Linked DNA regions of Arthrobacter sp. ERGS1:01. The protein of the gene in region 1 interacts with the protein of each later gene in a pairwise test. Links are inferred from orthologs where the notes say so. Each region holds a gene or a part of one and is shown on either strand. Other genes may lie near its edges. The genes, in order: AL755_RS00620 and bioB.

Region 1 (3,256 bases):
CGCGGCCGGCGTAGGGGTCAAGGTTCTTGCCCGTCATCAGGGCGACGGACTTCACGTGGCCGATGTTCTCGGCCACGAGCACCAGCACCACGGGGACGAACAAGCCGATCACGGCCACATGGAACGTGGGTGTCTGGAAGTCCGGCACGCCGAGCCAGGCCGCCTTGCCGATCTTGGAGTAGTCCACCTCGCTGCGCAGCACGGCCACGCCGTAACCGGCAAGCACGCCGACCAGGATGGACAGCCGGCCCAGGATGCCGCGGAACAGCACGCTGACCAGGATGATGACCACCAGCGTCACGGTGGCCGTGACGGGTGCCAGCAGGAAGTTTTTCTTCGCGGCCGGGGCCAGGTTCAGCCCGATCAACGCCACGATGGTGCCCGTGACGGCCGGCGGCATGAGCCGGTTGATCCAGCCCGCGCCAAACGCCTGCACAATCAGGCCGATCGCGGCCAGGGTGACGCCGGCCATGACCACCCCGCCCAGGGCCCCGGCCACGCCGAACTGCGTCTGTGAGGCGAGGATCGGGGCGATGAAGGCAAAGCTGGAACCCAGGTAGCTGGGCACCTTGCCGCGCGTCAGGACCAGGAACAGCAGGGTTCCGATGCCGGAGAAGAACAGTGTGGTGGCCGGCGGCATGCCGGTGAGGATCGGCACCAGGAACGTGGCGCCAAACATGGCCACCACGTGCTGGAGGCCAATCCCGATGGTGCGCGGCCAGCTCAGGCGCTCGTCGGGGCGGACCACCTCACCGCGCTTGATGGTCCTGCCGTCCCCGTGGACGCTCCATTGTGTTCCCAGTAAGCCCATAGTTGCCTTTCCAAAGCGTGGTCAAGGTGTGATCCGGCCACCGACAACACTATCCCCTGGTGGCATCGCCGGCAGCCGGATCTGGTGCTCCGTGGAACTGGCGGGTCAGGCCGTGGCGCGACGGGCGGACACCCGCGTGGACGCCCAGAACAGCAGGACCATGACGGCAATGCCGGCGGCCGCCAAAACGGCATGGGTGTAGTGCATAAGTGTCATTCTGTTGTCCCAGTGGTTGATTCCGGCGCAGTGCACGGAAGATGGGCGTGCCGGGGATCCGGCAGGCCTGGGCAGGTGTTCTCGCGAGGAACAAGTTTACTTAGGTTAGCTTAAGCTAACTTTTTGGGTTTGCCGTGATTGTGAAGGAGTGTTCCACCGCTCGGTCCGGACGCTAGGATCGCACTAGGTCCGGCATCCCGTGGCGCGTATCCGTCCGCGGCTTATGAGTCGGATCGGAGCGGGGTGGCGCATGTGCCGTTTGTTTGGACTCCACGCCGGGCCGGACCCGGTCAAGGCAACATTCTGGCTGCTCAAGGCTCCGGACAGCCTGGCCCTGCAGAGCCGGCGGGAGCCGGACGGCACGGGCATTGGCGTGTTCACCGCAGACGGCGAGCCGGAAATTACCAAGCAGCCGCTCGCGGCCTTTGCGGACCCGGAATTCGCCACGGCGGCCCGGGAGCTCAAGAGCCGGACGTTCGTGGCCCACGTCAGGTACGCCACCACGGGCGCGCATACCCTGGAGAATACGCACCCCTTTGAGCAGGATGGGCGGATCTTTGCCCATAACGGCGCGTTCGGTGAGTTGGAGAAGCTCGACGCGCGGCTGGCCGGGCTTGGCGGCGCGGACCTGGTCCGGGGGCAGACCGACAGTGAACGGCTGTTTGCCCTGATCACCGTGGAGACCAGGCGCCACGACGGCGATCTGCACGCCGGAATCTCCGCCGCCCTGGCCTGGATTGCGGAAAACCTGCCGGTCTACAGCCTCAACTTCATTCTCGCGTCGGCCACCGACATGTGGGCCGTGCGGTACCCGGCGACCCACGAACTCTATGTCCTCGAGCGGGCGCCCGGCGGGCATCGCAGGGGCCTGCCATTGAAGGCCGAGAGTGGCCGAATCCACGCGCACAGCCGGGAATTGGCGGGGCGGGGATCGGTGGTCATCGCCACGGAGCGCATGGACCACGATCCCGGCTGGCGGTTGTTGGCGCCGGGGGAGCTGCTGCACATTGATGCCGACCTCAACGTCAGCAGCAGCCGCCCGGTGACGCAATCCCCAGCCCGGGTGCTTGTGGTGGAGCCCCAAGCGACCCCGCCGGGCACCTGAGCCGCGGGCGCCCTAGGGGTGCCCGGCGTTGTGCTCCGGGTTCACCTGCAGGACGACGCCGAGCAGGTCGTTGAGTGCGTGGGCCAGGGCCGGGTGGGCCAGCTCGTAGCGCGAGCGGCGGCCTTCCTGGACGGCCACGGCCAGCCCACAGTCGCGCAGGCAGGAAAGATGGTTGGACATGCTCTGGCGGGACACGTCCAGCTTTTGGGCCAGTGCGGCCGGGTAGCTCGGGGTGATGGCCAGTTCCATGAGGATTTGCGCCCGGGTGGGGTCCGAGATGGCGTAGCCAAACCGGGCCAGGACCGCCGCGTTGCTAATGGGCTTCATTCTCAATATGGTACACCTTTTGATGGATTCAGCAATCGATGTACTATTGAGGCATGTCGGGACACGATCACTCACACGGCCACTCGCACGCGGGCGCACCCGGGGAAAGCCACCAGGGACGCATTGCCGTCGCGCTGGGCATCACCCTGGCCGTCTTCGTGGTCCAGCTCATCGGCTCCTGGCTGACGGGCTCACTGGCGCTGCTCTTCGACTCCGCCCACGTACTCACGGACGCCGGCGGCCTGGCCATGGCCCTCGTCGCAGCCCGGCTCATGGCCCGGCCCTCCACCAACCGGCGCACCTGGGGCTTTGCCCGTGCGGAGGTCCTGGCCGCAACCGCGCAGGCCGCCATACTTCTCGCCGTCGGGCTGGTGGTTTTGGTGGAAGGCGTGCAGCGGCTGTTCCATCCGGCGGACATCGCCTCGCAGGAGATGATCATTTTTGGCGTCGTCGGCCTGGTGGGCAACGTGATCTCGCTGTTTGTCCTGCTGGGCGGGCGCAGCAAGAACTTCAACATGCGCGCCGCGTTCCTGGAGGTCATGAACGACGCCCTCGGCTCGGTGGCCGTCATCATCGCGGCGATCATCATCACCACCACCGGCTGGGTGCAGGCCGACGCCGTGGTGGCCATGCTCATTGGCGCGCTGATCCTCCCGCGCACCGTCAAACTCCTGCTGGAAACCATCGGCGTGCTGCTCGAATCCACGCCCGCCGGGCTGGACCTGGCCAAGGTGCGCGAACACATCATGGAACTGGACCACGTGCACGGGGTCCACGACCTCCACGCGAGCCAAATC
Region 2 (3,280 bases), on another replicon or contig:
CCGGCCCTGGTGCCGGCGTCGGACTTCACGGGGCCGGCGGGCCGCTACGCCACGATCCTGCGGATCATCGAGACCGAGCAGCCAACGGTGCGCCAACTCCTGGGCCGGCTGGCGGCCGGCGGCGGCCACGCCACCATGGTGGGCACCCCGGCCGAGGTGGCCGGTCAAATGCAGCAATGGTTTGAGGAGGGCGGTGCGGACGGTTTCAACCTGATGCCGCCGCTGCTGCCCGAATCTCTGGAGGACTTCGTGACGCTGGTGGTGCCGCAACTGCAGCGGCGCGGATTGTTCCGCACGGAGTACACGGCCACCACCCTGCGCGGACACCTGGCCCAGCGCACCGCGGCCTAGTCTCAGGCCGTGCGGGGGCCGCTGCCCTCGCCGGCCAGCCCGGCGAGGAACAGCTCCAGGCCGTAACCGAACGCCGCATCGGTGTCGGAGTCCATGGCGTCCAGCAGGCCCGCCCGGGTGAAACCGGCGCGGGTCTGCTCCTGCGTGACGGCGCCCAAAATGTAGTTGACCACCGCGTCGGCGGCCCACCGCCCCTCCTGGTCCGTCAGGCCCTGCGCGTCCAACAGGCCCCGTACACGCAGCAGGGCGGAAGGCCCCGCCGGCGCCAGCACATGGGCCAGGGCCACCACCTCGGCGCCGTCGCGGACGGCCAAGAGGGCGGTGCGGATCGACACGGCCAGTTCGCGCAGCGTGGCCGCCTCGCCCACGGGTGCCAGAATCCGCCCGGCCAGCACCGTCAGCAGGTCCTGCTTGTTCTTGATGTGCCAGTAGAGGGCGCCGACCTGGACGTCCAGGTCCCGGGCCAGGCGGCGCATGGAGAGGTCAGCGAGCCCGTATTCGCGCAGGATTCCCAGGGCGGCGTCGACGATCTGTTCGCGTGTCAGCGCCATGGCCAGCTCCCCTTCGGCAAAGTCCTAGCGCCCCTGCGGCGCCCCTTTATCTTCCCCCATGCCGGGGTGCCCCGATTGACAGCGGGGCCGCCGCCTCACACACTTGAACAGTGTTCAATTACTTTAACGACCTTGCCGACCGGCAGCTGTCCGGTGCCGAGCTGACCCGTGAAGAGGCGCTCGCCGTCCTCGAATCCACCGACGACCAACTGCTGGAGGTGGTGGCGGCCGCTGCACGTTTGCGTCGCGCCCACTTCGGCAACACCGTCAAGGTGAACTACCTCGTCAACCTGAAATCGGGGCTTTGCCCGGAGGACTGCACCTACTGTTCGCAGCGCCTGGGCTCCGCCGCCCAAATCCTGAAGTACACCTGGCTCAAGCCGGAGGAGGCGCTGGCCCAGGCCGCCACCGGCATCGGCGCCGGGGCATCGCGCATCTGCATGGTGGCCAGCGGCAAGGGCCCCAGCGATCGCGACGTGGACCGCGTGGCCGGGATGGTCCGCGAGCTCAAGGACGGCAACCCCCACGTCGAGGTGTGCGCCTGCCTGGGCATCCTCAAGGACGGCCAGGCCGATCGCCTGAAGTCCGCGGGGGTGGACGCCTACAACCACAACCTCAACACCAGCGAATCCATGTACGCCGACATTTGCTCCACGCATGAATTTTCCGACCGCGTGCGCACCGTGGAGCACGCCAAGGACGCCGGCCTCTCGCCCTGCTCCGGCGTCATCGTGGGCATGGGCGAAAGCCATAACGACCTCGTCGACGCCGTCTTCGCACTGCGGGCACTGGGCAGCGAATCCATCCCCGTGAACTTCCTGATGCCCTTCGACGGCACCCCCCTGGAAGGGACTTGGCTGCTGACCCCCGCCGCCTGCCTGCGCATCCTGGCCATGGTCCGCTTCGCTCGCCCCGACACCGAGCTGCGCATGGCCGGCGGGCGCGAGATGCACCTGCGCACGCTCCAGCCGCTGGCCCTGCAGGTGGCCAATTCGCTGTTCCTGGGCGACTACCTGACCAGCGAGGGCCAGGCGGCCAAGGCCGACCTCGAGATGATTGCGGACAACGGTTTCACCGTCCTGGGCAGCCGGGAGCCCGGCACTCAGGACCCGGACGACGCCGTCGCCTCCCCGGGCGGGTCCCTTGCCATCCGTCGCCGCGGGGCCGGCACGGCCATGGCCCCCAATGCCTAGGGGAGCACTCCTGTCGCATCCGGAGTCCGCCGTCTCGGAACAGGCAACGACTCCCGCGTCCCTCATCGCCCGTGACCGCGGGCTGCTGTGGCACCCTTATTCACCGCTCGACGGCGATGCCCCCTTCGCCGTGAACGCAGCGGAGGGCACGAGGCTGAGCCTCACCGCTGCTGACGGCACCGCCTTTGAGGCCGTTGATGCCATGAGTTCGTGGTGGTCGGCGATCCACGGCTACCGGCACCCGGCCCTGGACCGTGCACTGCTGGACCAGGCCGGCCGGTTCAGCCATGTCATGTTCGGCGGCCTCACGCATGAACCCGCCGTACACCTGGCCGAACGGCTCGTCGACCTGGCACCGGAGGGCTTGGCGCACGTGTTCCTGGCGGACTCCGGGTCCATTTCCGTGGAGGTTGCCCTGAAGCTGGCGCTTCAGTACCAGTTAGGCATGGGCCGGCCCCGGCGCACCCGCTTCCTTGCACTGCGCGGCGGCTACCACGGCGACACCTTTGCGGCCATGGGCGTGTGCGACCCCGTGGACGGCATGCATGCCGCCTTCCCGTCCGTGATTCCCCAGCAACTCTTCCTGCCCCGCCCGCCCGCCGCCCGGCTGGTGGACGGCGAACTCGTGGCCGACGCCGCAGAGGTGGCGGCCTGGATCGGGATCCTCGAGGAAACGGTGGCCCGCCACCGCGACGAGCTTGCCGGCATAGTCCTGGAGCCCATACTCCAAGGCGCCGGCGGCATGTACATCTACGCACCCGCCGCGCTCGCCGCCGCCCGGCGCGTGGCCAGCGACAACGGCCTGCTGCTGATCTGCGACGAGATCGCGACCGGGTTTGGCCGCACCGGGACGCTGTTTGCCGTCGAATGGGCCGCCGTTGTCCCGGACATCATGTGCGTGGGCAAGTCTTTGACGGGCGGCTACCTGACGCTGGCCGCCATGCTGTGTTCTGCGGCCGTGGCCGACGTCGTCACCGCCTCGCCGCTGCGTTCCCTGCTGCACGGCCCCACGTTCATGGCCAACCCGCTGGCCTGCGCCGTGGCGGGCGCGTCCCTGGAACTGCTGGCTTCGGCCGGCTGGCAGGGCCAGGTTGCCCGGGTCGGGGAGGGGCTGGCCGCCGCGCTGGCTCCGGCCGCCGGGCTGGCTTCCGTCCGGGACGTGCGCACGCTCGGTGCCGTGGGCGT

Evidence for each region.
Region 2: the proteins of AL755_RS00620 (region 1) and bioB interact in binary tests that used the Escherichia coli proteins (3 or more experiments, as listed by UniProt). The link is inferred for Arthrobacter sp. ERGS1:01 from one-to-one orthologs.

Annotation. Positions count from the first base shown.
Region 1 is NZ_CP012477.1:142,216-145,471, forward strand. Bases 263-3,204 are described here. They hold AL755_RS00620 (class II glutamine amidotransferase), read left to right. Parts: upstream 263-1,277; coding sequence 1,278-2,132; downstream 2,133-3,204. Other genes in these bases: AL755_RS00615 (uracil-xanthine permease family protein), read right to left, coding at 263-811; AL755_RS00625 (ArsR/SmtB family transcription factor), read right to left, coding at 2,145-2,459; AL755_RS00630 (cation diffusion facilitator family transporter), read left to right, coding at 2,513-3,204. In the rest of the region: more of AL755_RS00615, read right to left, coding at 1-262; more of AL755_RS00630, read left to right, coding at 3,205-3,256.
Region 2 is NZ_CP012479.1:2,995,577-2,998,856, reverse strand. What follows is about bases 88-3,053. They hold bioB (biotin synthase BioB), read left to right. Parts: upstream 88-1,012; coding sequence 1,013-2,095; downstream 2,096-3,053. Other genes in these bases: AL755_RS17550 (adenosylmethionine--8-amino-7-oxononanoate transaminase), read left to right, coding at 2,088-3,053; AL755_RS17560 (TetR/AcrR family transcriptional regulator C-terminal domain-containing protein), read right to left, coding at 354-902; AL755_RS17565 (LLM class flavin-dependent oxidoreductase), read left to right, coding at 88-351. Outside these bases: more of AL755_RS17565, read left to right, coding at 1-87; more of AL755_RS17550, read left to right, coding at 3,054-3,280. UniProt on the Escherichia coli protein: Catalyzes the conversion of dethiobiotin (DTB) to biotin by the insertion of a sulfur atom into dethiobiotin via a radical-based mechanism.